3 regions of the Alteromonas sp. MB-3u-76 genome follow, and region 1 is predicted to be linked to each of the others. Evidence: predicted binding sites of a transcription regulator. Region 1 holds the regulator's gene; each other region holds the start of a gene.

What was found. The regulator FNR, encoded in region 1, switches genes on or off when oxygen is low (the NO sensors DNR and NnrR bind a similar motif). The targets are predictions, from matches to a motif close to TTGATCTAGATCAA.
Region 2: the regulator FNR is predicted to act here: its motif matches at 3,729-3,742, upstream of CW735_RS18275 (cytochrome ubiquinol oxidase subunit I).
Region 3: the regulator FNR is predicted to act here: its motif matches at 3,523-3,536, upstream of hemN (oxygen-independent coproporphyrinogen III oxidase).

The regions. Positions count from the first base shown of each region.
Region 1 is NZ_CP025115.1:2,142,866-2,153,715, forward strand. Features, by position in the region: gene CW735_RS09550 (stress protein) at 1-407, shown strand, start outside; gene CW735_RS09555 (glucosaminidase domain-containing protein) at 400-1,191, shown strand; gene CW735_RS09560 (DUF2987 domain-containing protein) at 1,188-1,823, shown strand; gene CW735_RS09565 (patatin-like phospholipase family protein) at 1,815-2,816, opposite strand; gene ttcA (tRNA 2-thiocytidine(32) synthetase TtcA) at 2,816-3,769, opposite strand; gene uspE (universal stress protein UspE) at 3,889-4,812, opposite strand; gene fnr (fumarate/nitrate reduction transcriptional regulator Fnr) at 4,914-5,654, opposite strand; gene CW735_RS09585 (sulfite exporter TauE/SafE family protein) at 5,702-6,361, opposite strand; gene ccoS (cbb3-type cytochrome oxidase assembly protein CcoS) at 6,348-6,563, opposite strand; gene CW735_RS09595 (heavy metal translocating P-type ATPase) at 6,565-8,943, opposite strand; gene CW735_RS09600 (FixH family protein) at 8,943-9,422, opposite strand; gene ccoP (cytochrome-c oxidase, cbb3-type subunit III) at 9,708-10,661, opposite strand; gene CW735_RS09610 (cbb3-type cytochrome oxidase subunit 3) at 10,678-10,839, opposite strand; gene ccoO (cytochrome-c oxidase, cbb3-type subunit II) at 10,841-10,850, opposite strand, start outside.
Region 2 is NZ_CP025115.1:4,105,122-4,115,971, reverse strand. Features, by position in the region: gene CW735_RS19665 (hypothetical protein) at 184-360, opposite strand; gene CW735_RS18290 (sulfite exporter TauE/SafE family protein) at 471-1,241, shown strand; gene CW735_RS18285 (sigma-54 interaction domain-containing protein) at 1,268-2,608, opposite strand; gene CW735_RS18280 (Tll0287-like domain-containing protein) at 2,986-3,642, shown strand; gene CW735_RS18275 (cytochrome ubiquinol oxidase subunit I) at 3,948-5,528, shown strand; gene cydB (cytochrome d ubiquinol oxidase subunit II) at 5,525-6,658, shown strand; gene cydX (cytochrome bd-I oxidase subunit CydX) at 6,669-6,782, shown strand; gene CW735_RS18260 (ABC transporter ATP-binding protein/permease) at 6,927-8,744, shown strand; gene CW735_RS18255 (ATP-binding cassette domain-containing protein) at 8,741-10,300, shown strand; gene CW735_RS18250 (sugar porter family MFS transporter) at 10,383-10,850, opposite strand, start outside.
Region 3 is NZ_CP025115.1:2,432,837-2,443,686, forward strand. Features, by position in the region: gene CW735_RS10860 (acyl-CoA dehydrogenase family protein) at 1-966, opposite strand, end outside; gene CW735_RS10865 (histidine phosphatase family protein) at 978-1,664, opposite strand; gene CW735_RS10870 (DsbA family oxidoreductase) at 1,877-2,527, opposite strand; gene CW735_RS10875 (SGNH/GDSL hydrolase family protein) at 2,700-3,458, opposite strand; gene hemN (oxygen-independent coproporphyrinogen III oxidase) at 3,604-5,013, shown strand; gene CW735_RS10885 (ATP-binding cassette domain-containing protein) at 5,000-6,214, opposite strand; gene modB (molybdate ABC transporter permease subunit) at 6,214-6,921, opposite strand; gene modA (molybdate ABC transporter substrate-binding protein) at 6,909-8,234, opposite strand; gene CW735_RS10900 (molybdenum cofactor biosynthesis protein MoaE) at 8,245-8,718, opposite strand; gene CW735_RS10905 (MoaD/ThiS family protein) at 8,721-8,957, opposite strand; gene moaC (cyclic pyranopterin monophosphate synthase MoaC) at 9,043-9,531, opposite strand; gene moaB (molybdenum cofactor biosynthesis protein B) at 9,528-10,034, opposite strand; gene CW735_RS10920 (HesA/MoeB/ThiF family protein) at 10,174-10,850, shown strand, end outside.

The sequences.
Region 1 (10,850 bases):
CGGTGTTCGCTTATTTTCCTCTTTTATTCCTTGTAGCGCTAACACAGTTGATAAACAGTATTTTGGTACAGCTAGGTGTAGTGTTGCTTATTCTTCCTGGCGTTTACTTTTACTTAGCTTCGTCATTTTCTCTCATGCTGGTTGCAGACAGAAAACTAACGCCAATTAGTGCCATTATTCTCTCTTGTCGCGTATTCAACGCATACTGGAAACAGATGCTGGGGATATTTGGTGTCTTTTTTCTTTTGTTTGCCACAGTGCCACTTACTTTCGGCCTGTCGCTAATTTGGGTCTTGCCATTTTATTTCAGTACTATGGGCCTTATTTATGAGGAGCTGGTAGGCGAGCAGGGGGCAAACGTAATAACATCAGGAAGCGACGTTAAAGAGTCGAATTTTAATGCATAAACGCGAAACCTTTAAGATTGTCCTCATAACACTGGGTGTTTTGGCGGTCATAGTGATCAACGCGATAATTTTCAAAGAGGGTACGCCAGATATTCTGGACGTGCCGCAAACCGTTAAGGCTAATAAGCCAGTACCAGACTTTTCTAAATACACCCAAATAGCAGAAAAGAAGGCTGCGTTTTTCGACTATCTAAGGCCAGAGGTAGAAAAACAAAATGCGTATCTGCTTACGCTGCGTCATTATGTTCAAACTTTATATCGCAAGGCGCTGGCGGATGAGCTGTTTAGCGAAGAAGATATTTCCCGACTGGCATGGCTAGAAAAAGAATATAGAGTTGATGCAGAGCTGCCCCTTAAAACAAGGCTGCTTAATTTACTACAGAAAATTGATGTCTTGCCTGTGGAACTGGTACTTGTTCAAGCTGCAAATGAATCAGCTTGGGGAACTAGCAGGTTCGCCCGCAAGGGGTATAACTTTTTTGGGTTATGGTGCTTCACAAAAGGCTGTGGTTTTGTGCCTAACAGACGAAATGATGACGCATCTCACGAAGTGGCTAAGTTCGAAAATTTATCTCAGGCGACTTATACCTATATGCGTAATTTGAACAGGCATGATGCTTATAAAGATTTGCGCGAAATCCGCAGTCGCTTGCGCGCAAATCAAATTGCCATTAGTGGCGTAGCGCTTGCCGAGGGCCTGATGAAATACTCTGAGAGAGGAGCGGCATACGTGGAAGAATTACAAAATATGATCAAGTACAACGAGGAGTTTTTAAGCGAATGATACGGGTAGCTTTGGTGTTGCTTTTAGGGCTTATGACGGTTGATTCAAAGGCGGAAACCATTGACGTTGAATATAGCCGGTTTTATAGCCATGTTAAAAAATTAGATAACGAAGACACCCAAGCTTTGCAGTTTGCGTTTGGTTTTCTTCGCGTCGGCGAAGGGCGCTTATGTGGCGTAAGTAGTGCTGAAATTGTCACAGATAAAAAAACGATGTCATTAGATGTCAGCGACGAGGGGCGATTTACCGTACCTACTGAAAGAGCACTTAAACTTGCCGACGCGCTTGTGCGAATTTCCCTTGATGAAGCCGCTAACGTGTGCGACATGTCCGTTCAATTGGAAACCAAACCTGAATATCTCAAAACCCGCTACACCCAAGAGGAACTTGAGTTTATTTATTCGCAATATGAAGCGTTTTTCAACGAAATGGGAAGTTTTCTATCTTTTATGATGCCAACGGTAAAAGGGCTGATGATTCAATTTAAGGATGAGAATCTAGACCACACTACACCTCAAGGTGTCACCATTAATAATGGCGTTTTGCACCTTGAACAAGAGTGGATCAGTGAGGCGAGGGGGTTGTCATTACCTCAAGCCCCTCTTCGTATTACTGCTATGGCCTCAAGTTAATAGCTGGTAGCGAATTTGTTCTGCGAGTCGGGTGATGGTTTCTTCACCCTTCTGGCAAAGCTCTTCCGCGCGGTGAAACTCCATAATACCCACATCGGTGAGTTGAGGCTCTATAAGAATATCAGGTGGGTCTCCGGCGAGACGGGAGCGCGTTACTCGAGCCTGCAGTATCTCCAATGAGCTGCTCATTACGCTCATTATACCCGGCGGATTTTTCTTATTCACCTTTGCTGGTACTTCGGTAAATTCTTCTTCTACTTTCTCAATAACCTCAGAGCCCAGTGAATCGCTATTTTCTTGTGAATGACTATCGTTCTGTGACTCATCTTCCGATTTACTATCAGGGGTAAACCACTGCTTGAGAACGTTCTGGCTTTTGGTGAAAAAGTCTTCGGTTTTTTGCTGGTTATCTTCGTGATCCTTGCGAAGTTTTTCTAAGCGAAGAGGTCTAAAGTCGGCGTTGAGGTTTACTGCGATTACAAAATCTGCTCCCAACTGTCGACATAAATTCACTGGCACCGGATTAACGACAGCCCCATCAACAAGCCAGCGATCTTCGTAAGCAACCGGTGAGAAAAGTGCAGGGATAGCACAAGAGGCCTGAATAGAATTACCAACCGGGCCAGAGTCAAATACCACCTCACGCCCAGTATATAAATCGGTGGCGACAGAAGCGAAAGGCTTGTTCATTGCCTCATAGCTGTCTGCACAAAATTCACTGGCCAATTTGTCGAAGACTTTTTGGCCGCTTGCAAGGCCGCCTCGACGCAAACCCACGCCCATTAATGCAAGCACCTGCCAATCGCTGAGCGAGCAGGCCCATTCTTTCAAGCCTTCTAGTTTGCCGCTAGAGTAGGCTGCTCCAACATATGCACCAATAGAACAGCCCGCCACAATGTCAATCTTAACACCCAGCTTTTCAAGAGCTTGTATAATTCCAATATGGGTCCAGCCTCTTGCTGCACCAGCTCCTAATGCAATTCCAATTTTCATTAACGTGGTTCCATAATGTTTACTATGTCGATAACTTCAGAAGAGTCTGGCATTTGAGCGTTATCAGGCGCATTAAATGTAGGCTGGTCGAAACCAATATCACCGTCTTTTACGGGCCCTTCCTGAGTAGTAATAGACTTAAAGTCATATAAGTTACTGTCAACTAAGTGCGAGGGAGCAACATTTTGAAGTGCACTGAACATAGACTCAATGCGGCCCGGAAAGCGTGCGTTCCAATCTTGCAACATCCCCTTTATATGCTGTCGCTGCAGATTTTCTTGCGAACCACATAAGTTACAGGGAATAATGGGAAAGTCGGAGGCTTCGGAATACACCTTAATATCGTTTTCAGTGCAGTAGGCTAGTGGACGTATAACAATGTGTTCGCCATTGTCACTCACTAGTTTTGGCGGCATTGATTTTAACTTCCCACCATGGAACATGTTGAGAAAGAAAGTTTCCAGCATGTCATCGCGGTGATGGCCAAGGGCTATTTTTGTTGCACCAAGTTCTTTTGCCGTGCGATATAGAATACCTCTGCGCAATCTTGAGCAAAGCGAACACGTGGTTTTTCCCTCTGGGATTTTATCTTTAACAATGGAATAGGTGTCTTCTTCCACTATTTTGTAATCTACATTTACGCTGTCCAAGTAATTAGGCAAGATATGTTCAGGAAAGCCAGGCTGCTTTTGGTCTAAATTTACCGCGATAATGTCAAAGTGGATAGGCGCAACACGCTTTAAGAACATAAGTATATCGAGCATGGTATAGCTGTCCTTGCCACCGGACAAACACACCATTACCTTGTCGTTTTCTTCAATCATGCCAAAGTCGGCTATCGCTTTACCCACATTACGGCGAAGACGCTTTTGTAGCTTATTGAAACTGTGCTTTTGCTTACTTTCCTGCGCAGCAGAAGACGACGTATTAGCGCCGTTAGTGCCTAAACTCATAATTAACTAACTTGGTTCGTGTAAAAGCCGCCATTATACAATAAAGCGGCTTTTGTTAACTACGGTTGTGTCCGGAATTTCTTCAACCGATTGAGGGCGAAACAAATGTCTCAGCGTTGCTAGACCGTATAAGGCGATACAAACCCGTTAGGTTTAATCGCTAATACATCACAGTTAAGAGCATCAATAACGTGCTCTGCGGTGTTGCCTATTAACGCGGCAGAGATACCAACCCGTCCTACCGTGCCTATGATCACCAGTTCGGCATCTATGTCCTTGGCAACTTGAGGGATAACGCGTTCAGGTAAACCTTCTTTTACGATACATTTGTCAGGAGCAATCCCATGTTTCGCCGCGTGTTTGTCCATTTCATCATGATGATGATTTTTAACTGCGCTGTGATATTTGTCAGAATCGAACTCTGGCACCTCAATGGCAATATTCAACGGTGTGGAAGGGTAACTATTCACTAAGTTAACGTGGCCTTTTAACAGCCTTGCATACTCGTTTGCGATCACGGTTATTTTGTCGTTGAGTGCAGCATGTTCCTCATCTTCACTGCCTACATTCACTGCAGCTATTATTTCGCCATCTTCCGGCCAGTCGTGCTCTTTTACAAGGAGAACAGGGCGAGGACACTTTCTCATTAGATGCCAGTCGGTTGGCGTAAACAACACTGAGGCGATGTCGTCGTGGTCTTTTGTTGCTTTAACCACTAAGTCTATTTGGTTATTGAGTGCGTAGTAAATGATGGCTTCGTGGGCTCTGTTATTCCACTCAACAACAATATCAATGTTGGAAAAGCCTTGTTCCTTTAATTGTTCCCCAAGCCACTTCGATTGATCCTTTGTCACTGCGTCTCGCATAGTATCCCGCTCGTCGGGACTAAGCATGGTCGTCATATCATAAGAGAGGTCATAAACTACCATCATGGCAGTCACGGTGGCGCCGGTTTTTGAGGCAAGTTCAAGAGCTCGACTTAATGCGGGCTGATTATCTCGCTCTGAATCAACAATTGCCAAAATGTGATTACACTCAATCATAATGTCTCCTTCTTATGAAGCAATACATTAAGTGTAATAGACAATAGCGAAAGTGTGGGTTGTTTTAGATCAATATTTTAACAGTTGCAACGGTTAAGCTGTTAACCGTTGCAAACAATACTGGGGCCTTTTAGCGCAGTTACCTTGCCATCAATAGCATCGAAGTCGAGGATAGTAATCAGTTTCCCATCTACTTTTATCAGCTTTTCTTTTTGAAAACGGCTTAACAAACGACTAATGGTTTCAATGGTAAGACCCAGGTAATTACCAATTTCATTACGGGTCATTGTAAGATGAAACTCTCGGAGTGAAAAACCACGCTCTTCAAAACGCTGAGAAAGATGAGAGATGAAATAGAGCAAGCGCTCCTCGGCTGTTCGTTTATTGAGCATCATGATCATGTCGTGATCTTGTTTTATCTCAGCACTCATAAAGCTCATAATCTGATGGCGTAATTTAGGAAACTGAACTGCCATCTCATCTAGTGTTTCGTAGGGTAATTCGCAAACCATGGCGGTTTCTAACGCCTGAGTATAACTTTGATGCCTACTTTCGCGCAGTGCGTCGAAACCGACGATGTCACCAGGAAAATGGAAGCCAGTAATTTGCTCTTCGCCGTCTGAATTGGTAACAAATGATTTAAACGAGCCCGTTCTTACTGCAAACAATGAAGTAAAGGTATCGCCATTGTTTATTAGCGTGTCGCCTTTATGCAGAGGTTTTTTACGCTCAATGATATCGTCTAACGATTCGATTTCTGTCTTATTCAAAGCCACTGGCAAACATAAATGACTAAAGCTGCAGTTTTGACAGTGGATAGAGAATCCGCTTCCTTTGCTCATAATTTCTATTCTCTTAGGATGAACATGGGTATATGTTACAACACCATTTAAGATAATGCGCTATAAATAAGATAAGCTGCATACAAGGCCATGGCCGATGCAATACCTTGACGCACAATAATGTGTCTAAAGCCTCTCACAATATACTGGCTGCCAGCGCCCACAGCAAGTAATGTTGGCAATGTGCCCAAACCAAAAAAGAACATAATTCCAGCGCCTTGTATCGCAGAGCCTGCAGCAAGAGACCAAGTTAAAGTGGAATATACAAGCCCACAGGGTAACCACCCCCAAAGAAAGCCATAAGGTATTGCGCTTAAGGGCGTTTTAAACGGGAGAAAGCGTTTTGAAATGGGCTGAACATATTTAAATAGATGCTTTCCTGCACTTTCAAGCGCTGTTAATCCAGTCCACCACTTCCCTAAATAGCAAGCAAGTAGGAAAAGCATCACACCGCTTAGCAAAGAAAGGACGTAATTCGCTAGTGGTACAAAATCGGTGGCTATTTTACCAAGAGCGCCGGTAATCGCACCAGCAAGTGTATAGCTTGCAATACGGCCACTGTTGTAAGCAAGGGTGAAAGGAAGTGCAGGCTTATCTTTCGGAGTTACCATGCGCAAGGCAGATACTATGCCCCCGCACATACCAACGCAGTGAACCCCGCCAGCTAGTCCAATAAGGAATGCAGAAAGATAGCTAATCTGATCCATTTTTTTCGTTTTCTTGCTGAATTCGCTTGCGCTGTTCTGCGAGTTTCTTTTCCTCAGGTGAGAGGTCATCGTCGAACAAAATACTGTAGCCCTGTCGATCTAGATCTTCAAACTGATTCGATTTTACCGCCCAAAAAAAGATTACCACGGCAAGGGCGACAATAATAATAGCGATAGGAATAAGTACATAAATAATGCTCATGCTATTTGCTCAATAATCGGGTTGAATTGGTAACGACAATAATACTGCTTAATGACATGCCAACAACGGCCATCCACGGCGACAAAAGCCCTGAAACCGCAAACGGTAGAATGATCAGGTTATACAGCACAGACCATCCGATATTTTGACGAATTTTCGTTTTTGCCTTGTGGGCAGTTTCAATTAACAGTGGGACGGAAAGAAGCTGGTCGCCAAGAAGAATAACATCTGCGGCAGTTTTAGCTACATCCGTTGCATTGCCTACCGCAATAGCTACATCGGCGCTGGCAAGAACCGGAGCGTCATTAATACCATCTCCCATCATCATCACTTTCTTATTGCGTGACTGAAGCAGCCGTACCTCTTCAAATTTCTGCTCAGGAGTAAGTCCACCCATTGCCATCGAAACGGGTAGGGAAGCGGTTAGTTCGTTTACGTTTTGTTGTGTATCGCCACTTAACACGACCAAGTCATTATGAACGGCAAGTGCATCTAATGTGGTTTTGGCGTCTTTTCGTAGACTATCGCTTACTTGAAACGCCGCTACTAATTTGCCGTCTGTGGCTAAATATACATTGGCTGATATCGGCAACGACTCGGGACTTATCTCACAAAATGCCGCCGAACCCATTGTAAAATTAGCGCCGTTTATTTCGCCACTAATTCCGCCGCCCGGAGTGACTGAAAATTGGCTTACCCTGTGTAATACATCGCCAGAGAAGGCATTGGCAATAGGGTGCTCAGAACGTGATTCTAGAGCAACCGAAATTTCCCACGCTTTGGTGCTGTCGACCGTGTCTGCGTACCAGTCTTGCTTGATGCTAAACTTTCCTTGCGTGAGAGTACCGGTTTTATCAAGAGCAACGGTATTTATCGTGGTAATTTGCTCTAGGGCGTCAGCCCTTTTTAACAGAATGCCTTGTTTGTTGAGTTTTGCCATTGCGCAGGTTAATGCAGAAGGCGTAGCAAGGCCTAGAGCACAAGGACAAGTGGCTACTAATACAGAAATGGTGATCCAAAAAGCATCAGCATTGCCGTTATAGGTCCAGTAGCTATAGGTTAATAATGCGATTAACAAGACTGCACTGACAAAGTATCTCGAAAACTCATCGGCCAGTTGCGCAGCTTTTGGTTTACTTGCCATGGCGCTGGCCTGAAGGCGCATTATTTGATTTACCAAGGCATTTTTGAGTGTATGTGTAACCGTTACCGTTAGCGTCCCGTCACGGCAAATTGTGCCGCCGTAAACGGTACTTTTGGCATGTTTTACGACAGGATCAAATTCTCCTGTTAGCATAGATTCGTCGACAGACGCACTACCTTCTTCAACTAGCCCGTCAACAGGAATGGTAGCGCCCGGTTTTATTACCACCACATCATTGGGTTTAAGCTGCTTTGCCAAGCATTCACTCATGCTTCCGTCGGGCAGCAATTTAGTTGCTGATACTGGAATATATTGCATCATATTTGCAGATATCTGTGCGGCACGATGCCGACTTCTGTGCTCTAAAAATCGACTTAGAAGCAACAGAAATATAAACATACAGATAGACTCAAAATACACTTCTCCTTGTTCGAGCAGTGTAGAGCGAATGCCCGCAATGTAGGTGCCGAAGATGGCTATTGTGACTGGCACGTCCATATTCACGGTTCTGGCGCTTAAGGCTTTTGCTGCACCCACATAAAAAGTACTCCCCGAATACAGCACCACGGGTGTGGTTAGCGTTAAGGCTACCCAGTAAAAATATTGACGAGTTTCTAATTCAATAGCGCCAAACCAGTCGAAGTAAAGGCCCGTCATTAGCATCATTACCTGCATGGTCATGATGCCGGCTAAACCAAGCTTTTTAATAAATACCTTTTCTTCACGTTTGTAACTGGCTTCATGCTCGTCGGGGTGGAAGGGAGAACCGGAGTATCCAATTCGCTTCAGAGTGGAGAGAATTTGGCTTAACTTAATTTTTGATTCTGACCAAGTGACTAATGCTCTGCGCTCTTGAACATTAACAGCAACCTGCTGTATGCCGTTCACTTTAGCGAGTTGCTTTTCAATCAACCAACCACACGCAGCACAAGTAATACCCTCGAGAGTTAATTGAATTTGCTTGTGCTGCCCCTCATCGTAAACAAACTCGTCTTGAAGGGTTGGGTCGTCGTACACTTTTAGTCTATCGAGAGTGTCGAGAATGCTATCATCCGATTTTTGCGCGGGCTCTGTTCTAAACTGGTAATAATCTTCTAGGCCGTTGTTAACAATGGCTTCAGCAACGGCTTGACAACCAGGGCAACACATTTGCCTGGTTGCACCCAGTACAACAGTTTCATAACATTTGTCGTCATCATTGGGTAAACCGCAGTGATAACAGTTGGTCTCTTTCATTAAGGATTAAACTTTATAACGTCGGTATTAGGAAGTATCAGTGTGTTCTCTATTTTCCAGCTTTCATCTACAGGTGTTAGAGATACCTTCCATTTTCCATCTAAGTTCTCTTCTATGTAACCGCGATAAATACCGTTGGCGTCGCGGCTGAGTAGGGTACTTACGTCTTTTTCTTCTAGCGTGACGTGGTAGAAATTAAGTTTTAAGGCATTGCCCTCTGCTGGAATACCAGAATGGAATTCCAGCGCAATACTGCCATCGTTGATAGTGAGATCTGACGTCATATTAAGTCTGCGAGCAACATCTTCCTTATCCAGACGAGCATTAATAGCTTTACCTTCTTTGTAATAGTCATCAACCACTAAACTGTCTTCGGTTGAAATCGCAAGATTTAAAAGTACGCCGCCCATAACCGCTGTTATCACAGGTACAGCAATAAGAAACCAGGGCCAAAATTGTTTATACCAAGGTGTATTCATTAATAGATAATCTCGATGTTATTTGCTAACTGCATACGCATAGACACTCTTTTGTTTTACTTTTTTCTGCTTTGCTATTTTTAGGGCGTCAGTTGTACTCAACTACTGCCGCGCTATAAAAACACAAAAATATCTATGGGTATGACGTTAATCTAGATGTGAACGTAAATTCCTTTTCCATCAAATCCTTAAGCATCAATTCCTTTAACATTCACGCTGTCGTATTTTCTCATAAAAAAAGCCCCGCAGTAACGGGGCTTTTTGCGATATTTAGCGATTCATATATTAATCATTTGAAAGGCTGTAAACATAGGCTGCAACGACATGAATTTTGTCTTCACCTAGAGTTTTCTTAAACGCTGGCATTACGCCATTACGACCATAAGTAAGCGTTTCTGTCACTGCTCTGTGACTGCCGCCGTATAGCCAGATGTTGTCTGTAAGGTTAGGAGCGCCAAGCATTTGATTACCCTTACCATCCATACCGTGGCATGCAGCACATGCAGCAAAGCGGGCTTTACCTGCTTTCGCAAGCTGTGGATCTACATCACGTCCGCTCAGACTTAGTATGTAGTTAACCACTTCGTCTATGCCGTCTTCGCCCATAGCATCCAGCCATGCTGGCATTGCAGCGCGTCGACCGTTTATCAGCGTCTCAACAATTTTGTCACCTGAACCGCCATACAACCAATCGTCGTCGGTAAGGTTAGGGAAGCCGCCGTTTTGACCGCGAGCATCAGAACCGTGGCACTGAGAGCAATTCTGTAGGAACAAACGCTGACCTACTTTGTTTGCCTCTGGATCATTCGCCAGCTCTTCAACCGGAATTTGCGCATAAGCTTCGAAAATTGGGTCAAATTTATCGGCCGCATAGTCTAACTCGCGGTCGTATTGAACCAATCTGCCTTGCTCTTTTGCGTCAATTCGCGCTTGCATAGACTCTTCTAAAGACTGAATATTTTGGTGAGAGCTCTTCCAACCTAATAAACCTTCGTAAGCACCTAAACCGGGATAAAGTGCCAGATATAAAAAGCCCCAAACGATGGTGATGTAGAACATAATTGTCCACCAGCGAGGAAGTTGATTATTCAACTCCTCGATACCATCAAATTCGTGACCCATTGACTCTCCTTCTGGTACACCTGTCTGGTTAGAAAGACACCAGCGCAGAAGGAAGTAGCAACCAATGATTGACCCTATGGTTATCACTGAAATCCAAATTGTCCAAAACATACTCATGAGTTCAAGACTCCTGCTAATCTTCTTTTGATTTTTCTTTTTCTTCGTCTGCAAACGGTAGGTTTGCGGCTTCATCAAACTTTTGCTTGTTGCTGCTACTAAATGCCCACCAAACTATGCCAATGAAGCAAACAAAGACGATGATAGTAAAAATGCTGCCTATAATTCCTTGGTCCATATTATTTCAAA
Region 2 (10,850 bases), 2.0 Mb from region 1:
GTAGAGAGTGTAAATTTTTCTTAATGTTGTGTTGCTTTTTACACACGGCTTAAGCGCATATTACCTTACTCCTTCCAGTTGTTTTAGCTTGGTAGAGAGCGGCATCTACCTTTTGAAGTATTGAAGAAGATGTTGCTTGATTTTGTAATAGGGGAAAACTTAATTTATCAAACGCCACAGTCGTTATGCCTCAAAAATATAGGTGTGTGATAGCGTTCGCTTTTTCACACACATCTTTATATCATCCTCGCTTAACCCGCTGTTTTTAAGAATTTGGCGTGCTATGGATTTAGACGATATGGTGCTGTGCTCGTCTAATAAAGTATCAAGGGCTTTCATTACATATCTTGGCGTAGCCATGGCATTTCACCATTTGCGTTGAACGAATTTTAAACGCCTTAGAGGGCAGGTTTGATCACCCCCATGTTGATTATGTGTTGCCGCTTTTTTTGGAGAGACCTTGTTTGAATATTTTTTATGAACTCATAACAGCAGGTGATGCACTGAGCACTTTAAGCGCTACTTTGCTTATAGTGGCTTCATTTTTTACCTCCTTGATTACAGCATCTCTGGGAATAGGCGGTGGCGTTCTGCTATTAGCTATTCTAGCCTCAACCTTGCCATTAACTGCGCTTATTCCAGTTCATGGCCTGGTTCAGCTTGGCTCAAACGGGAATAGAGCGTTAATGACCCGCACGCATGTCGATAAACAAATCGTCATGTACTTTAGTTTTGGTGCCTTACTAGGTGGCATTTTGGCATCATTTATTGTTGTGCAGCTTCCTTTGGTGTTTATTCAGTTTGCGGTTTCTGGGTTTATCCTTTTTATGGTGTGGGGAAAGAAACCTAAAGCGCATGAACTATCTCCCATTGGGCGCAGCATTGCAGGGTTTATTACCACAATCCTCTCCATGTTCGTGGGGGCAACAGGGCCTTTAGTTGCTGCATTTGTTCATCGTAGTGTTGCTGACAAAATGCGTATTACCGCAACACTCGCAACCTGTATGACTATCCAACATGCGTTGAAAGCATTCGTTTTTCTCTTTGTGGGGTTTTCTTTTGGTCAGTGGGGCGGTGTTATTGTTGCCATGATTGCAAGTGGTGCATTAGGTACTTTTGTTGGGTTACGAGTGCTCAAACGCGTGCCAAACGAAACCTTCAATTGGTTGTTTAAAGCCGTTATTACCTTACTTGCAATTAGGTTGCTATGGCAGGCGATACAAAATGCAGGCCTATTATAGTGGTCGGAGTTTTAGCAAAATTTATTTTACTTTGTTTTTATACTGATATCGGCTTTTTGAAGCTTTCTGTACAAGGTTCTCACGCTTACATTGAGTGCTTTGGCAAGTTCTTCCATGCTGCCGCTGTAGTGCTGACACACCTTTTTTAGATAGAACTCTTCTGCCTTTTCAAGCGTTGTAACTGCATTGAGTATCAGGTTCTCGTCCATATCAAGCGTGGGCTGTTTTGCTACCAGAGCCGAGCTTTTGCTTAATTCTGCATGTTTTTTAGGTGCAGTGCGTAAAACTGTATCAGGAAGGTCGTATTCACCAATTACAGACTCATTAGACAGCAACGCAGCTTGCTCAATAATGTTTTTCAGCTCTCTAATATTGCCAGGAAAAGCGTAGTGCGTGAGCCGCTTAATAGCGTTTTTATGAAGACGTTTTTTATCTGAAAGGTTTCTTAAAATATGCTCAGCTAAAAGTGGAATGTCTGTTGGGCGCTCTCGAAGGGCCGGTAACGTTATTGGAAACCCAGCAATTCTATAATACAAATCTTGCCTAAACTCTCCTGTTTGAACCAAGGCATAGATGTCTTTATGCGATGCACAAATTAATCTGAAGTTTGCTTTTTTTACAACCGTGCTGCCAACTGGGCGATAGGTTTGTGTTTCAAATAAACGGAGCAATTTAACCTGCATGCTTAAAGGCACGTCTCCAATTTCATCGAAAAACAAGGTGCCGCCTTCGGCAGCGTCAACCAACCCTTTCTTATTTGACGATGCTCCTGTGAAAGCCCCTTTTTCATAACCAAAAAGCTCGCTTTCAAATAAGGTGTCGGTAAGGCCGGTACATTCAATAACCACAAAGGGCTTCTCTGCGCGGTAACTCGATGAATGCAAGGCTTGTGAAACCAGTTCTTTTCCAGTTCCCGTTTCACCTTGTAATAGCACCGCAATATCAGACTTTGCCGCTCTATTGATCTTGTTCAGCATGGCTTTAAACGCGTCAGACTCGCCAACCAATTTTCCTTTTGAGGGTGTGTTAGACGCAAATGCCAACTTATCTAAAATTTCTAAATAACCTATCAAGTCTCCTTGGCCATCGAAAATAGGGCGCATAAGAATATCGCAATAACTTTGCCCTTCATTGGTGGAGTGAATATGTACAGCACTTGCAACCTTTCCCGTTTCTTTGCTTTCCTGCATAGGGCAAGTCTCGCCACATTCGTTGCAAGGTTTGCTATTGCGGTGTGACACCTGATAACAGGTACTGAAACCCAGCTTGATATTTACAGGATAGGTGTCTTTATACGGTTTGTTGACCGCCTCTATGACATAGTCGGGGCTAATAAAAATGGCCGGTTTATCGATGGCGTCGATCATGGCTTGAATGATAGAAAAATTCATATCCTGCTTGCACTATATTCCGTTGGTTGCCACATCGTCTTTATTCTCATTTTTATATGGGTTTTTAGCAATGTTGTTGGTATTACTTTCACTTTCTGTAAAAGAGTTTTGAGCCCGAAATTTGCCGCTTAGCTCTATCAATGCCAGATAGTATCTGTGTCCACAATTAAAAATGCTAGCACATTGGCACGTCGCTTGTTTACTAAACACTTAAGCTCACCTTTCATAACGCTTTTTTGATAGTTGCCTGTTGAGAGCAAACTATTGATAAAAACTGTTCGACGAAAGTTTTTCGTCATAAGCCTTATGAATTGGTATAAACAACGAATACGAACTAATCAACGGGTGAAAAAATGAAAAATGAAGTAAAGGTATTATCGGAAAAATGCGATAAACAAACGAGCCACTCAAATAAACTCAATCTAGCCAATTTATCAAAATACATATGTTTTGCATTGGTGGGCTTTAGCAGCATAGCTAGTGCGGTACAGCAGACTACAACAGATCTCAATGAACAAGATAACCGCAATGAAGCGCGTGCTCACGCGAAGGAGCTCGGAAGCAATCTAAAAACGCGCTTGCAAGAGGCAATAAAGCGCGGAGGCCTAGAGGTAGGAGTCGAGGAGTGTAAATTAGTAGCAGAACCCATCGCTCATTCTTTAAGTAAAGAGGGATGGACGGTGGGTAGAACGGCGCTAAGGGTAAGAAACCCAAATAATAAACCCGACGACTGGGAAACGGCACAGCTTATAAAGTTTGCTGAGCAACTGTCTGAAAATGTCACTGGTCCCTTAGAGGCTACCCACGTTGATGGGAAGACCGGCGAATTTCGCTATATGAAGGCTATCACCACTGGGCAAGTGTGTACGGCGTGTCATGGTGAACAAGTGTCCCCCTCTGTGTTAAGTGCGATCAAAAAGGCATACCCTGAAGATGAAGCCACCGGCTTTAAGCCTGGCAGCTTGCGCGGCGCGTTCACTTTAAGATACTCACCAACAGATGCTGAGTAAGGCATAGTCTTGTTACCTCTAACTATTCCAGTTTGCCATTTTTGTCACTTTTTTGACAAAAATGGCGGTAATATTTTCTCGCTACCTTGCGTTGGATCAAAATTCCCCCGTCTTCTAGGTGCAATATTTTCACTCAACAGTGGGGGCATAGTGCTCTTATCTGTGATGAGAAAGCCGAAAGAACGATAACTTTGCGACTGCTACTTAAAAATAGGGATAGCTCGCAACAGTTTTTGCAACAGGCTAATTGACTAACATTATTGTTAAGTGTGTAAAGCGCACCGAAGATACGAGGGAGAAGACCCATGAGCGATACGTTAATAGAACTATCGCGGTGGCAATTTGCGTTAACCGCAATGTTCCACTTTATATTTGTACCCCTAACGCTGGGGCTTAGCTTTTTACTAGCCATCATGGAGTCGGTTTATGTTATGACCGGCAAAGAGATATACAAGCAGATGACTCAATTTTGGGGCAAGTTGTTTGGTATTAACTTCGCTATCGGCGTGGCTACAGGCTTAACGATGGAGTTCCAGTTCGGTATGAACTGGTCGTATTACTCACATTACGTGGGTGATATTTTTGGCGCTCCGCTTGCTATTGAAGGCCTAATGGCGTTCTTTTTAGAATCGACATTTGTGGGTCTCTTTTTCTTCGGCTGGGACAAAATGTCTAAGGTGAAACACCTTATGGCTACTTGGCTGGTTGCCATTGGCTCAAACTTCTCTGCACTGTGGATCTTAATTGCCAATGGCTGGATGCAATACCCAGTTGGTGCTGACTTTAACTTTGAAGCCATGCGCATGGAAATGACCAGCTTCGCAGAAGTTATATTCAATCCGGTAGCACAGGTGAAATTTGTCCACACAGTCTCAGCAGGTTACGTCACTGGTGCTATCTTCGTATTAGCTATTTCTAGCTACTACTTACTCAATCATAAGCATATTGCTTTTGCCCGTCGCTCGTTTGCCATTGCGGCAAGCTTTGGTTTAGCGGCCACATTGTCAGTCATCGTACTTGGTGACGAAAGTGGTTATGAGCTAGGCGATGTCCAAAAAGTAAAATTAGCTGCGGTAGAAGCCGAGTATGAAACTCATCCAGCGCCAGCGCCATTTACTGTATTTGGCTTGCCCAATGATGAGGAAGAAAAAACCGAGTACGCGCTTCAAATACCATGGGCTATGGGCATTATTGCAACACGCTCATTAACGGAAGAAGTCTCTGGAATAAAAGATCTTAAAGAGCAAAATAAAGAGCGAATTCTTGAAGGAATAAAGGCTTACGAGTTGCTAGATAGTGTAAGAGATGGCTCCGCCACAGAGCAGGAGCGTGCAACGTTTGAAGCACACAAAGACAGCTTGGGTTACGCTATGCTTCTTGAGCCTTACACCAATGATGTTTCAAATCCTTCTGAAAAAGCGTTACAGCAAGCGGTAGACTATAGTATTCCGCCAGTAGCTCCTTTGTTCTGGAGCTTCCGACTCATGGTGGCGTCTGGCTTTATCATGCTAGCGCTGTTTATCTGTGCCTTCTACTACAGCACAAAACACCGGATTACTCAGCCTCGCTGGCTATTAAAAGCGTCTTTGTTTAGCTTGCCCCTTCCTTGGGTAGCGAGTGAAGCGGGATGGTTTGTTGCTGAATATGGACGTCAGCCATGGTCAATAGCTGAAATACTTCCTGTGCATGCATCTGTTTCAAATCTCGCGGTTAGCGATGTAGTTACTACTATGGTTGCATACACCGCCTTTTACACTGTGATGTTCATTATTGCTTTCTACTTAATGAAGAAGTTTGCCAAAAAAGGTCCGGTTCCACCTGAAGAAACACAAACTGAATCTGATCTTGATTTAATCGACCTAGACAATCAGGGAGCAAAAGTATGATTGATTATGAACTGCTTCGCGTTATTTGGTGGTGTTTGGTGGGTGTACTGCTTATTGGTTTTGCCGTTACCGACGGTTTTGACCTAGGAGTAGGGGCACTGCTAACGCTTATTGGAAAAAATGACAAAGAACGCCGTGTAATGATAAACACCATTGGTCCCCACTGGGACGGTAACCAAGTGTGGTTCATCACAGCAGGCGGTGCCATTTTTGCAGCTTGGCCGCTTATCTATGCCACTGCGTTTTCTGGCTTCTACCTTGCGCTTGCGCTAACGCTTATTGCTTTATGGATGCGGCCTATTGGTTTTGACTACCGCAGCAAGCTACCAAACCCTCAGTGGAGAAAAGCGTGGGATTGGGCGTTATTTGCCGGTGGTATTATTCCATCACTTAACTTCGGTGTGGCGTTTGGTAACTTGTTATTAGGCGTACCTTTTGAGATGGACAATACCTTACGCTCTACCTACACAGGTTCGTTCTTTGGGTTACTCACGCCATTTGCACTGGTAGCGGGTCTGTTGTCTGTGGCAATTTTACTTAACCACGGTGCCACATGGTTGCAAATGAAAACTGATGGATTCATTGAGGTTCGGGCGCGAGTGGTATCTATCGTTTTAAGTTTAGTCGGGGTTGCGCTTTTCGTTCTCGCAGGTATTTGGGTGGCGTTCTTAGATGGCTTTGTGATTACCTCTGCCGTTGATACGTTAGCAACATCTAATCCTTTGAAAAAGGAAGTGGCTATTGAAGCGGGAGCATGGTTAAACAATTACCGCGACTACCCATTAACGCTTATAGCGCCAGTACTAGGTGTTGTTGGTGGGCTGGCTTGTGCATTTTTCTCTAAAAAGGGCAATGCAGGAATGGCGTTTGTATCTAGTGCGTTATTCATTGCAGGCGTCATCTTGACTGCTGGTGTGTCTATGTTTCCATTTCTAATGCCAAGTATCACTATGCCAGCGGCAAGTCTAACGGTATGGGACGCTACATCAAGCCACTTAACACTTAATGTAATGTTCATCGTTGCTTGCATCTTTGTTCCAATCGTTCTTGGCTACACTGCCTACAGCTTCTATGTCATGCGCGGTCGTATCAAAAACGACGACTTAGACCAATCTCACACTATTTATTAAGGAGGCAACAATGTGGTATTTCGCTTGGATACTTGGAGTATTACTTGCCTGTTCTTTTGGCATTATTAACGCCATGTGGCTTGAGTCTACTGAAAATATGGACCGGCCCGAGGACGCAGACTAACACAGTGTGAACTGTGAAAGTGTAAGAGGTGCAGTCCCCTTAGTAAAAGTAAGGGGCTGCATTGTGTTTTTAACTATGTGTTTTTAACTATGTGTTGGCAGCAATGTAAACACAAACAAAACCATAGCATTAAAAGAGCAAACAGTGACTAAAGAAAAGGTTCCCAACCGGCAAACACTGACAACTTGGCGTAAACTGCTTGATGAGTCGCACAAGCTTGGTGTGCGTGCATCACAATTGCGCCTTGTGGTAATTAAGTGTTTGTCGCTTTTTTCTTTGATCATTGGGTTCTATTTTTTCTCCCATATTGCCCATGACTGGGTGGTGAACAAGGCCCACGGAGCAAATACACATATTATCGGAATGGCCCTTTCTCTCTTTTGTTCTTGGTTGCTTCAAGGACTGTATAATCAGCAGTCTATTGTTAGTAAAACCAACATGCTATCCAAATTAGAGACAGCGTTAACAGCGGTTTTTTCTGCGCGTCAGCACGCATTGGTTCGGCAGCAAACGGCGTTTTACTGGCAGTCGCTATGGCAAAAACAATTGCATGACTTAACCGATTGGGCACTAGAATATAGCGTACAACAAACTATCGCAGTAATAGTGCCGCTTTTCGCGTTGGCGGTAATATTCTTTGTGAATCCGGTTATCGGTGCTGGGCTATTGGTCACACTTCCAGTTGTGCCCTTGTTTATGATCATTGTGGGTAAAGGAGCAGCTGCGCTTCATCAAAAACATTTCATCGCATTATCCCGTCTTGGCAGTATGTTTACCGACAGGCTTGCGGCGCTGCCTATGCTGTCCACCTTTCAGGCTCATGAAAGGCAAACCGGTTTACTCAAAGAGGCAAGTGACACCTTAAACTCACGCACCATGAAAGTGGTGAGTGTTGCGTTTTTATCAAACAGTGTACTGGATTTTTTTGCCACGCTTTCTGTGGCGTTAGTGGCGGTTTTTATAGGTTTTACATTACTGAATGAGCTTAATGTTGGCCCTGACATTACCCTACAACAGGGCCTGTGGATTTTACTGGTCGTTCCCTTACTACTAAGTGAAATGAAAAAACTGGGTCAAATTTATCACCAAAAAGCACAGGCAGAATCTGCAATGGAGACGCTCGCGCCGGTGTTAGTTAGCTACTCCCCAAGTGTTGAAGCTAAGGGATATGAAGATAAGGGATACACTGAAGCAAATACTGAAGCAAGCACTGAAGAAAGTACAGACTCAGCCCAAGCGCGCGGCTCGCAAACAGAGGTAGCAACAACAAGTTCAGCGGCAGTCGAAAATAGGAATGGATTTTTGGCAAATGAATTTGCGGTATTTGATGAAGTGGCTGACACAGTGCAAGACAGCCCATCTCTATTAACAGCGCAAACTCTCGCGTTTAATCAAGGCGATTGCATATTACTCAGTGGACGTTCGGGAAGCGGCAAAACGCTGCTTTTAGAAGCATTGGCCGGTCAGCGCCGGGCAACACATCGTTGTGAGTGTTCATCAATATGGTTAACTCAGCATCCTGTCATTTTGCCAGGTAATGTGAGGGAGAACCTATGCTTACATGATGAGTATTGTGATCAGCAGCTCATCGCCATCTTAGAAAAAGTAGAGCTATCTGATTGGCTCAAACAGTTACCTTTAGGTTTAGATACGGTAATGACCGACTACCCGCTGCTTTCAGGAGGAGAGGCGCAGCGTCTAAGCCTAGCGAGAGCGCTGTTGCGAGACCGTCCTTTATGGTTGCTTGACGAGCCCACGGCTCACCTGCCCGACGATCAGCATTGCCGCCTTGCACAACTAATTTACCAACTCACTCGCGATAAAACAGTGATATGGGCTTCCCACAAAGCGCTGCCAGCAGATTGGTTCACTGGTTTCTGGCACATTGAAAACAAGCACGTTATAGATAAAACCGAGTTAGGTCATCGAAGACCACCGGGAGAGGAGCAGCAGTTAACATGAGCAATGAAAGCAAACCTGCGTATATAACTTTATTGCTTGCTATGCTTCACGCTGCAGCTGGGCTGAGTATTTTGGTTATCTCTTCATGGTTTATTGCTATAAGCGCAATTGCGCCCGTTGGGTTTAATTATGTTATTCCTGCCGTTGTCATTCGAGGGTTAGCGTTACTTCGTATTGCATCCGGTTATGCCAGCATGTGGGTAGGACATAAGGATCTATTAGCGCGAATTGCGACCGTTAGAATGGATGTTTTTTCTCAGCTACAGAACTGTCAATTAGAAGATAAAGCATCGTCGACTGAAGCATTAGCTCAGCATACAGAAGTGCTTGCCAGTAAATGGATTGCGTGGGTTTCTCCTTTATCTAGCGTCCTCTTCATATTCACGGTGATGTGTATAGCCGCGTTATGGACTAATCTCCCTGGCGCTGTTTATCTTGTTGCCTTGTATAGCGCATGGATTATTTTACTTACATTTCAATGGCTGAGTGCATTAGCCACGGCGCGTGAAAATACTTACGCAACGAAAGAGTTTAGACGTGCATCCTCACATTTTTTAGCGGCAAGCCCCATTTGGCACTTGAACAGAAAAAAGGCCGCTGAACATGCACCAAGCGCAATGCCTGTATGGCGACAGCAGCTTAACCAAAAGAAAAAGACTTTACACACAATGTGGATGTTTCAAGGTGTTGCCTTTGCGCTTGCTTTGCTATTGATGGCAGGCTTATTGCCATTTTCTGAGGTCGCCGTTTTCGCTCCCATCGCGCTTATAGTTCCTATGGTGCTGTTAGCTGCACCGGATTGGGCATCGGCAAGCTTTAATGCAGTTGCAAATGCCGCGCAGCATCAACAGAGCAACAACGCGTTAAATTGTTTGAGTACATCGCCCATACAGCAATTGGCAGAAAAGCCTGTTTGTACGTCGCTACAACTTAATCACTTTGCAGCGAAAAATCGCACTACGGTACCGGTAACAGTAAGTCTACCCTCAACAGGTGTGGTAACCATAAGCGGTGTGTCTGGCTGTGGAAAATCATCTCTTTTGCAAGCAATAGCTGGTTTATTGCCTGCTGAAGGTGAGCGTAGGGTTGATGATCATGCCATATCAGAAGGGATGGTAAAGCGCTGGCTTTATGTAGAGCAAGATCCCATCATTTTATCTGGCAGTGTGAAAATGAATTTAGACCCCGCAGGGAGTGATATCGCGCAAGATACTATGTGTACGTTATTAGAAGAGTTGAGCCTCGACACTATTTTGCCGTTAACCAATTGGGTTGGTAAATCCGGCAGGCAATTGTCTGGTGGTGAGCGAAAACGCCTTGCCTTGGCGCGAGCTGTATTAGCTAATCCGCTGGTGTTAATGGTAGATGAGCCATTTGAGGGCCTTGATATTAAAACCCAAGAGCGAGTTTGCAAATTACTCGAAAAAGAGGCGCAAAGTAAATTAGTTATCGTAGCCTCTCACGTACTACCGACATCTCTATCTATCGATAAACACATTGTGCTGGAAGAAGCGAGTATTAAAAGTGTGAACCAGCATAAGCGTCAGTTCGCTTAACGCATTACTATTCACGTTAGGCTTACATGGCTAGCTAGTTTATCCGGCTAGCTAGTTTATCTGGCTAGCTAACATGGCTAATTTACCTAGATTGGAAATTTTCAGTGATTTGCTCAAGTGTTCGCCCTTTTGTTTCGGGGAAGAACCGCACCACTAAAGCAAGGCTTACGAGCGCAAATATACCGTAAATAAAGAAAGTGGCGGCAGCGCCAAAGTTCATTAACTCCCAAGGGAAAACTAGCTGTACTAAAAAGCTGGTTAATGAGTTAATAACCCCCACCAGTGATATGGCAATTGCTCTGGTTTGGTTAGGAAAAATTTCTGCCAGCATGGCCCACATAACTGGGCCGAGAGAGACCGCAAAAGACGCCACAAACGCAATGATACCAAACAGCACCAGCGGCGCATTCATAGAGATACTGCTATTTAGAATAAGCTGCTGGTGGTTATCGTATTGTGCGGTTGTGAGTGTTCTTTGCAGGCTTTGTTTAAATTCAACATCTGAGTAATACACTTTGCCTTCCAAAGCCAGCAGCTTTTCTGCAAGCTG
Region 3 (10,850 bases), 290 kb from region 1:
CGCAGCTTTCAATGTGAGTAATCGAGCTTGCTCAATGTCACAATGCATTTTAGCAATGCTTTCGCGAACCGACTGCTGTTTTGCTAGAGGCTTGCCAAAGGCTACACGTGCTTCCACACGCTCGCACGCCATATCGAGGGCGCGTTGAGCACAACCAATTAAACGCATGCAGTGATGTATTCTGCCTGGGCCAAGGCGACCTTGGGCAATTTCAAAGCCTTTACCCTCGCCCACAAGCAAGTTTTCGGCAGGCACTCTAACATTCTCAAACAGAACTTCAGCGTGACCAATAGGCTCATCATAAAAGCCCATCGCTGCCATAGGTCTTACAATCGTCACGCCTTTAGTATCGACAGGAACTAATATCTGCGATTGTTGCTGATGACGAGGAGCATCAAAATCGGTTTTCCCCATCACTATCATGATTTTGCAGTTTTCATTCATGGCACCACTGGTATACCACTTTTTACCGTTAATAACGTATTCATCACCGTCGCGTGTGATAGACGTCTCAATATTTGTTGCATCGCTAGATGCTACCGCTGGCTCGGTCATTGCAAAAGCAGAACGAATTTCGCCGTTTAACAGCGGAACCAACCACTTTTCTTTTTGTTCTTCGTTTCCGTATTTTGCCAACACTTCCATATTGCCTGTATCTGGCGCGCTGCAGTTGAATATTTCAGAACTAAATAGTACTCGCCCCATCTCTTCACACAATGGCGCATACTCGGCATTAGTAAGCCCTGCGCCGTAAGGCTTGTATTCTTCTGGCAAAAACAGATTCCACAAGCCTGCATCTCGAGCCTTTTGCTTGAGCGTTTGCATCAACTCTGGTGTCTTCCATCGGTTCTCACCATTTTCTACCGCGTGAATGTACTCCTGTTCTATGGGGTACACTTCTTCTTTCATGAAGGCTCTTAATTTTTCCAAAAGCGCCTGCGTTTTTTCATTATATTCAAAGTTCATAGCTGTCCCGTTTAGCTGTAGGTAATGGCGTGCAACCTGTCGATCACATCCAGGTGAGGTACGCTGTTGAAGTTATTTAGATGAACACCCCGCTTGTTGGCGAAGCATTGTGAAAAGCTGGCATTGCGTATCTGCAAATTCATATTGATAACTGTGGCGGAGTCGTAGCCCAAAATGTGTTTTAGCATCATGGCAATGGCTCCGCCCGAGCTTACAACCAATACACGTTTGGCATCCATATTTTGCAGGTGCGTGAGCATATTACTTACCCGTCCCTCGAACTGTGCCCATGTTTCGTCTAGAAGTTCATGAGGAAGTTTGTCTTGCGACCAAGCAAGCATGGCTTTTTTTAATAAACGATAAAATTCGGCGGGTGACGATCCCTCAGGAACTCTGTCCTCGGGAAAGAGATTGAGATAGGCAGCGGCAACCGCTTGGAAGTTGAATTCATTGAGTGAGCTATCTCGTGTCGCCTTAGGAAGTGATTTCCCCCCTGCAGACAATCCTTTTGCAATCCCCTCGTTAGTTTCTCGATGCCTTACCATGTCTCCCATAAATACAGAATCGAAATGTATATCGCGATGATGAAAATAGTCGCCCAGCCATATGGCTTGCTGTGCCCCAAGCTCGCTTAGTTTGTCGTAATTAGCCTTGCCAAAAGACGCTTGTCCGTGACGAACTAAATAGATATCTGTCATTTCATGCTCGTATGTTACTAATATGTTAAACATACTAAGAAAACTACTTGCATAAGTTTAATTGATATTTTGAATGGGGGTTCATCATGTGAAGCTATTGGGAGAATGTCAGTGATGCTGACTCTCCCAAAATAAGCAAGGCTGTAAGCAGAGAAGCTGCAGCAGCGTTAGAGCTGGTGTAAGCCGGGGTTGGTAAAACTAGCAGAGGAAAGCTAGGCGTTAGCGCTATTTGCAGCGTCCTTTATAAATGCTGCTAACGTTACGGGTTCTTGCGCACCAGCAACTCCCTGATTTCCAATAACGAATGTTGGCACGCTCTGAATACCACGCTGCATCCAAGCCGACTCCTTTTGCCGAACAATATCGGCATAGCGTTCACTCTCAAGCGCCTCTGTAATGCCCAGCTTATCTAAACCGACAATACCGCCTTCCTGAACTAAAACATCTAAATTATTAATGTTTTTTCCCTCTGAAAAATAAGCTTCGAATAAACGCATCTTCATTGCTAGCGCCAACCCTGCTTCCTCTGCATAGTGGATAAGTTGGTGAGCTTTAAAGGTGTTTTGCATTGTTGCATCATCGGCAAGTTTAAACTCAAACCCAATGGCTTTACCTGCCTCTACTAACCTCTGTCTGTTCGCACTACTTTGCTGCTCGGTGATGCCATATTTTTCCATCACGTGCTCACGTAAATTTTGGCCTTCTTCTGTCATAGCAGGGTTTAGTTCAAAAGGGTGAAACTTTACGTCAACCGTTATATTTTCCTGCGCCAGTGAATCGATGGCCTGCTGTAAATGTTTATAACCTACAATGCACCAAGGGCACACTACGTCAGACACCATATCAATTGTTATTGTTCGCATTTGGCCTCGTTTAACGTTCGTAAAATAAACGCAATAAAAAAAGAATTTTTGGGGCTACAAACCAAAATTTATCGCCCCGAATATTATTTAACACTGTTTATTGACCACAATAACCGTAAATGGTTTATACCAGGTATGCAAATTAGCGAGACAACGAACAGTTCATATTTCTTTACCAGGGCGTGTTATTTTCTTTGATAAGAGTAACAATTTGCTTTGCCCAAATTGCATAGCCTGCAGATGACGGATGAAAACCATCAATGGCCATCATGTTTGCATTTAGCAGAGGTTTTCTTTTAACTGAATGACTATAAGTGTGAAAATTATTGTTCAATAAATTCACTGTCAATAAACGGCCAAACGGCAGTGTAATCAGGCTTTTTTCTAGTGCGTTATTGAGCATAGCCGCACGCAGCCCCAATACATATCGCAAAGGTTGAGGTATCGCAGGAAATTCAGCCATCGGGGGTAAACCCGAGAAAATCACTAATTTGCACCCAAACTTTTGTACGAGCAATTGGTAGATAAGACTCACGTTAGTATTCCACGCTTTCAGTGACGTAAACCGAGTTACATCATTAACACCAATAGAAACTACGGCAATGTCGAAACGCCGCGGGTTTTCTTTTTGAAGCAACTCCAGTAACCCCTGGCTAGCAAGCCCCGCTTTTGCTAATAAACAGATAGATGCCGCGGTATTATCTTCACTTAATAGCTGCTGTTGAAGTTTGCCTAGCAAAGCATCGTTTTGTGTCTCAACTCCTACGCCTGCCGCTGCTGAATCACCTGTAAGTAGTATTTTTATGGGTTTTTGTATAGCCTCTTGTACGGCTTCTTGTTCAGCTTCTTGCTTCTCACTCTCTACCTCTACTTCGGTAAGTATTTCTCGTGCACCCACGGGTTCGGGCAGCCTAAGTGCCTTTTTTCTCACCCAAAGTGCCTGAAAAGAAATCACTGGAAAAAGCGTAAAAAAACAGCAGTAAAAATACAAAATATTGAACCAGATCAACTCATCATCCTTTGTTACTCGATAACATACCCATGTCTACTCAAAACCCTCAACAAGAAGAAATGTCATGACAGTGAAACAGGTGAGCCAAGCTCGCACCACTACCATTGAGAAATACGCCAAGCATGCGCCACGGTATACTTCCTACCCTACTGCTCTAAACTTTTCGCCAGTAAACAATGACATTCTTAGCATTGCAAATAAAGCGACTAAAGCTGATAGCATAAGCCTGTATATTCACATCCCTTTTTGTAAAACTCTTTGCTATTACTGCGGTTGTAACAAAATTGTGACTCGACACAACAGCAAAGCAGATGAGTATCTCGCGTATATTGAAAAAGAGATAGTCGCTAAATCAAACTTGTATAAGGGTAAAATGGCTGTATCGCTGCACCTTGGCGGCGGGTCGCCAAGCTTTCTCAGTGCTGAGCAACAAACTACCTTAATGGCATTGCTAAAAAAATACATATCGTTTGATGAAGACGCTGAAATGTCTATTGAACTCGATCCGCGCAATGTAGATTTGCATTACCTCAATACGCTAAAAGACTTAGGTTACAACAGGCTAAGCTTTGGGCTACAAGATACAGACTTTAAAGTTCAGCAAACCATAAACCGTGTGCAAAGTACGCTGCATATTTCAGATTTAGTGTTCGAAGCCCGAAATCTAGGGTTCAACTCTATTAACTTGGACCTTATTTACGGCCTCCCGCACCAGTCTATCCACACGTTCAGGACAACCATAGCTGCAACAAAAGCGATTTCACCAGACAGAATATCGCTATTTAGTTATGCACATTTACCGGAGCGTTTTGCCGCGCAACGTAAGTTCGCCGACGACATTTTACCTAATGCGGAGCTTAAAGCAGAACTTTATGACTTGGCGGTAAAAGAATTCAAAAAGATTGGATATGAAATGATAGGGCTAGATCATTTTGCTAAAAAATCAGATAACCTGGCGTTGGCAAAAAAAGCTGGCAAACTACATAGAAATTTTCAGGGCTACACGCTGCATGGCAACACCGATTTAATCGGTTTTGGCGTGTCTGCAATAAGCACAATAGGAAATGCCTTCGCGCAAAACCCTAAACAATTAAAAGACTATTACACTAAGATAGATAACAACGAACCTGTTGCCACAATTGGGCTGTCGTTAACCAGTGACGACCTCATTAGAAGAGACGTAATATCAAGCTTAATGTGTAATTTATCGCTGGACATAAATAACATCGAGAGAAAGCACAATATTATCTTTAATGATTATTTTACCAATGAACTTAACGCGCTTCGCTTATTACAAAAAGACGGATTAGTTTTGCATATGGAACATGGCATTGTGGTTCCAGAACATGCAAGAATATTTATTAGAGCGATATGTGCAACCTTCGACGCTTATTTAGACGGCCATATGGAAGCTCATTCAAACGCTCAGGCAAAAGACAACAAAACAATACCGCGTTTCTCTAAAGCAATTTAAAGCGCGCAACTACTGGCATGTTGCGCTCTAGCGCTAATCGATGAAAAGATAATGCGCTAATAACAGCATAAAGCGGTTCCTGGTGTATTTGGGAACCGTTTTTGTCATTATCTGATCCCTGTGCGCTAGTGTCTTGAATACCTAGCGTTAGCAACACTCTTCCCTGCTGATGCCTATCAAAGAATGTTATATCTTCAATATGGCATGTCAGTGCATTTAAAATACTCGACGTGGTTTGTTCGCTGGTCTCAGAAACGTTTGTGTCTATACTCACATCACTAGCTTTTATCGATATTCGCACTGGCTGGCCATTTGTGAGGGGCTTATTTTCGGCGTCTTTACTTTCTGGGCTTGTGTGTGAATATGCAGAGACAGGAGTAAGCGTTTTTTCTGAAACATACAGGCGCTGCCCGAGTGCCATTACGCTATAAATCCTGTTGGCTATGTTTAGCGAAGAATCTGGCTCAGCGACTTTGCCAACCTCTGGCTCAATCAAATGCTCCACAACAGCGTCTATAACCGCAGAGGGTGTTTCCATACTTTCCATGCCACCATATCGGAACATGGCTTGTATCACATTATTGACCTCGCCTACCGCTGCAATGTTGCCGTTGTGAATGTAAACAAGTTCATCGCTAAACAGTAAAAGATCATCAATATCGTGAGAAACAACTAAACAGGTGAGTAAACTCGATGCGCAAAGTTTATGCAAAAACCTATAGATTTTTCGACGGCTTTGGCTATCAATAGCGCTTAACGACTCATCGAGTAAAAGAATATCTGGCCCGTTCACCAAGGCTCTAGCAATAGCTACTCGCTGTGCCTCCCCGCCTGATAGGGAATCTATCGATTTATGGACTAAGTGCGAGCAACAGCATCCAGTCAGCGCTTCTTCAATAGAAATAGCATTTTTACTTGCATGGCGTCGAGCAAGCCCTAAATTACCTTGCACATTAACATGGGGAAACAATAAGGGCTGTTGGAAAACGATCCCAATTTTTAGCTGTGCTTCTTTTGAGGCTATCTGGCTTGGCCACGAAGCCCGAACCTTTGCCTCTTTTTCAAAGCCAGCAATACAGCGCAAGAAGCTGCTTTTGCCTGCCCCTGAAGGCCCTGTTATGCCAATAAAGCGTGAAGTTGCACAAAACGTCGCTTCGCCTTCTATTCTGCCATGTAAAGCCACATTCAACGACAAACTCATCAAGACCTCACCCGATGCTGGGATACCGCAGAGTGGCGCTTATTTCCATCAAATCGATATAACAGCGCCAGCGCGACGAATGAAAACACGAGCAACCCTAATGACATAACGTGCGCGCGTTCATATTCTAGCGCCTCCACCTGCTCATATAATGCAATAGAAAGCACCTGAGTTTCGCTGGGAATATTACCGCCAATCATAAGCACAACACCGAACTCACCAACAGTATGAGCGAAGCTTAAACCAAACGCGACAATAACAGCGGCCTTGCACTGAGGTAATACAATGCGAAAAAAGGTTTCTAAAGGTGAAAAACCAAGAGAAGTTGCTACTTCTAAATAGCCCTTATTGAGCTGAGTAAAGCCACTGTAAAGTGGTTGCAATGCGAATGGCAGAGAATAGATAAGCGACCCCAGCACAAGGCCTTCAAAACTGAACGCCAACGTGCTTCCAAACAAGTCCAACCACCACGCACCTAGCGCACTTTCAGGCGAAAAAGCGATGAGCAAATAAAAGCCAAGCACCGTGGGTGGCAGCACCAAAGGTAGTGCAAAAATAGAAAGAACGAATGATTTAGCGCTATGACGCCAATTTGCTAAGAACCAGGCTAATGGCATTACGATGAGCAAAAGCAATACGCTCGTTACTAGCGCAAGTTTAAACGTTATAGACACCGCATTTAGCATATCAGTATTCACATACTCCATGCGTTTGCTCCATTTGCTCCATTTGCACAATTCGCCTCATTTGCCTTATTTATATACACGGCTGTTTCCGAAAAACTTTTATTTTTAGCATTTATCGCCGGTTCATAACCCCAGTGTTTAAGAGACATCTGCACATTACTCGACATTAGGTACTGAACAAACACACTCGCCGTGGTTAGCTTCGCTAACATTACCTGCTCAAGATCTACGTGATCTACGTGAGCTATGCTATCTTTTCGACTTACGTTATTTTCTCGGCTTTCGCTTTTAGCGTTTTTATAATTAAAGGGCGTGTTATAAACGGCTTCGTTATCGAACAGATTGGGACTCAGTGATGCCGCTTTTTTGCTGTTGATAACAAGAGACTGAATGATAGGTTCATGTAGCGATTTATCTATTAGCACCCAATTTCCAGCGTTATTGCTACCTTTGCCAGCTTCTCCAGTTGGTTGCTTTGAAAAATCACCGTGTTGTAACTGTCGCCCTTGTTTGAGAAGCTCCTGTTTTTGTGGCTTCTGATTTAAAAGTTCTTGCTCAAGCCCTCCGTGTTGGGAAAGCACTGTAGAATAGGCAACTAGGGCGTGGCTGACATTACCAGAGCTTAAATATTGATAAGTCTGCAATACGTTTTTCCCTTTCACTAATCGACCCTCTATTGCGCTATACAGCGATAAACTCTGCAACACTTGTTTTGCCGCCACCCCGTAGGGTGCAAGTTTAGGGTTAGCGATAGCAAGCTTTTCATTTGGCTTATCTAGAATTAGTTGAATGGCAGCTGCATTAAACGCCTTGTTTTCAGCAGATAAAACTGAGGAGACCAATGCTAACCGTCCTTGTGCATAGTTCACTACATTATTTATATGCACTTTTTCATTCTCAGCTAGAGCTGCTGGTCTTGCTGAATCTGCAGACATAAAAATATCAAAACCTGCGCCGTGAAGCATTTGCGCATAAAGAGTACCGCTAGAGGAGGTGGTAATCGATACTTGAATACCTGTGAGCTCGGTAAACGAAGATGTAAGAGCATGCAATGGCTCTGAAAAGTTAGCGGCTACAGCAATTTTTAACGGCGGTGATTCGGAAAACCTCATTCGCAATGTATTTAACAAATCAGTTGTGCTGAGTGAATGTTTATCGTTGCTGAGGCTGTTTTCGGTGCCTTTTTCAGTACCGTTTTCCGTGCTCTTTTCCATGTTTCGGCGTGCATTTGCAGCTGCTTTATTTTGAGCCAAGGCAGCGGCATTCGTTGAGGGCGCTATCAGCATTACCTGTAAGAGTAAGATACCGATGAGGTGAATGTTGAAATACTTCATCGTACTTGTATCAAGGTTTAGTCATCCATTTTAAAGCGGCAGCATCGTCAGAGCTCTTTGCCTCTACCCATTTTGATGTATTGCCCTTGAACTCTTTTTTCCAAAGAGGAACCGATTGTTTTAGCATATCCATCAAAAAACACGCCCCATCGAACGCCTCTTGTCGGTGAGCTCCAGCACAACCCACCCAAACTATTTGCTCGTTATTATAAATTCGCCCCACTCTGTGAACAGCCGCGGCACTTGTTAAAGAAAATCGAGTAACTGCTTTTTCTACTAACAGACCAAGCGCTTTCTCTGTCATTTCTGGGTAATGCTCCAGCGTAATACCATCAATGTCCCCAGCCATATTAAAGTCTCGAACCAAACCAGTAAACGTTACGATTGCGCCTGTGTTACCTGGTGCTCGGTGCTGAGCATCTTGCTGAAGTTTTGTGTAAAGTTCAGCTTGGTTGAAATCGTGCTCTTGAATAAAAGAAAACACCCCTAGCCTCCCGTGACGGGCGGAAAGTAGGCCAATTCATCGTTGGCACCCAGTACTGTTTTACTGTCGCATAGCTGCTGATTTCGGGCGGTCAAAACACTTCCCTCTAAGGCAAGCGCCCAGTTGCTGTCCATATTTTTTAAACGCGATGTAACGTTAGCTACCGTTTCGCCCTCTTCAATTTCAAGATGTAAGCTAGGAGTTTTTGAAAGTTCGCGAGTCTGTGCGAATGTTTTCACTGTTATCTGCATGAGTGAGCTATCTCTAAAAATTGCAAAGTAGTACTGAGCGAAAAGCTCAACACGAGACCATGAAGTGCTTTTATCATGGATAGGTCCAATGACCGGTTTTTCCGCCTTTTTTCTCAACAACTCGCACGCCATTCATATACATGGCAGGATCGATGGCCTTACACATGTCAAATAAGGTGAGTAGAGCAACGTTCACGCCAGTAAGCGCCTCCATTTCAACGCCTGTTTTTCCACTGAGCTTACAGTAACAGCTTGCCCTTATACGTTGTTGCGAAGCTTGAATTTCGAAGTCTACGTCAACTTTCGACAGAGCTAACGGGTGACATAGTGGAATGAGGTCGCTACAGCGTTTTGCACCCTGGATACCGGCTACCCGTGCTACAGCAAACACGTCGCCTTTGGCTATCTTCGCTTCGCTGATTTGCTTAATAACGCTATCGTTTACATACAAAAAGCCTTCGGCAACGGCTTCTCGCTTAGTTTCACTTTTGTCACTTACATCAACCATATTTGCCTGGCCGCCAGCATCGATATGGCTAAATTTATTTTCAGATTTAGTCATGCTTGTACCAGGTGTTTAACAAAATTACAGGGTTTAAAGTCTGCGTTAAGTTGGCTGGCAATAATTTTCTCCCACCCGGTACGACAAGCCCCAGTAGAGCCCGGTAAACAAAATATTACGGTATTATTTGCAAAGCCTGCAAGCGCTCTCGACTGGATAGTAGAGGTTCCTATCTCCTCATAGCTAAGCTGACGAAATAGCTCACCAAAGCCATCGACTTCTTTATCAAACAATACGCTTATTGCTTCAGGCGTTGAGTCTCTATGAGTAAAGCCCGTACCACCGGTTATCAACACTGCATGAATATTTGCATCGGCAATCCAACCAGACACAACTGCACGCTGCTGATAGATATCGTCTTTTACTATAGCGCGGTCGGCAAGCGAATGGCCCGCTTGAGTGAGAGCCTGAGTTAAAAAATCTCCAGATTTGTCATTATCCAGCGACCTGGTATCTGAAATAGTGAGTACGGCAATGTTTAGCGGCTGGCTAACAACAGACATATAAAATCCTATTTTGCGTGCGACATCTCGTCTGGTTTTGATAAAGTGTAGAATTACGTGCAACTAGTACAATCATTTTATGAGTAGACACTTTATAAGGGTGTGCGCCATGAATTCAACACTTAAGTTAACTTAACCAATGCCTAAAATTAGCCGTAACACAATTTCCAACGAAGATGCTATGCGATACAACCGCCATATTGTGCTCCCAAATATCGACTTGGGTGGACAAGAGTCACTGTTAAACGCACGTGTACTTATTGTTGGAATGGGCGGTTTAGGTAACGCGGCGGCAACGAGCCTATGTGCGAGCGGTGTGGGCGAAATTACGCTGGTTGATTTTGATAAAGTAGACGTGACTAATCTGCATCGCCAAACCCTGTTTAACGAAACCTCGGCAGGTTCAAGCAAGGTGAAAGCAGCCCGTGAGCAATTGGTAAAAATGAACTCTCATTGCGCTATTAATGCCATAGAAGAAGCATTTTCTTTAGAACATGAGGCGTTAATCAAACGCTGTGACATTGTGCTAGATTGTACTGATAATGCCGACTCTCGTGACCTTATTAACACCTTGTGCTATGCCAATAACACCCCCTTGGTATCCGGTGCTGCCATTCGCTTTGAAGGGCAATTGTTTGTGGCCATTCCGGGTAAAAGCAAATGCTATGGATGCTTGAGAAAGTTATTTACTGCCCCTGACTTAAGCTGCCTTGAATCTGGGATATTTTCGCCCGTTGCTAATATCATTGGCACTTACCAAGCGATGCTGGCAATGCAAATAATGATGGAATTCAAAGATATTCCCTTAAATACACT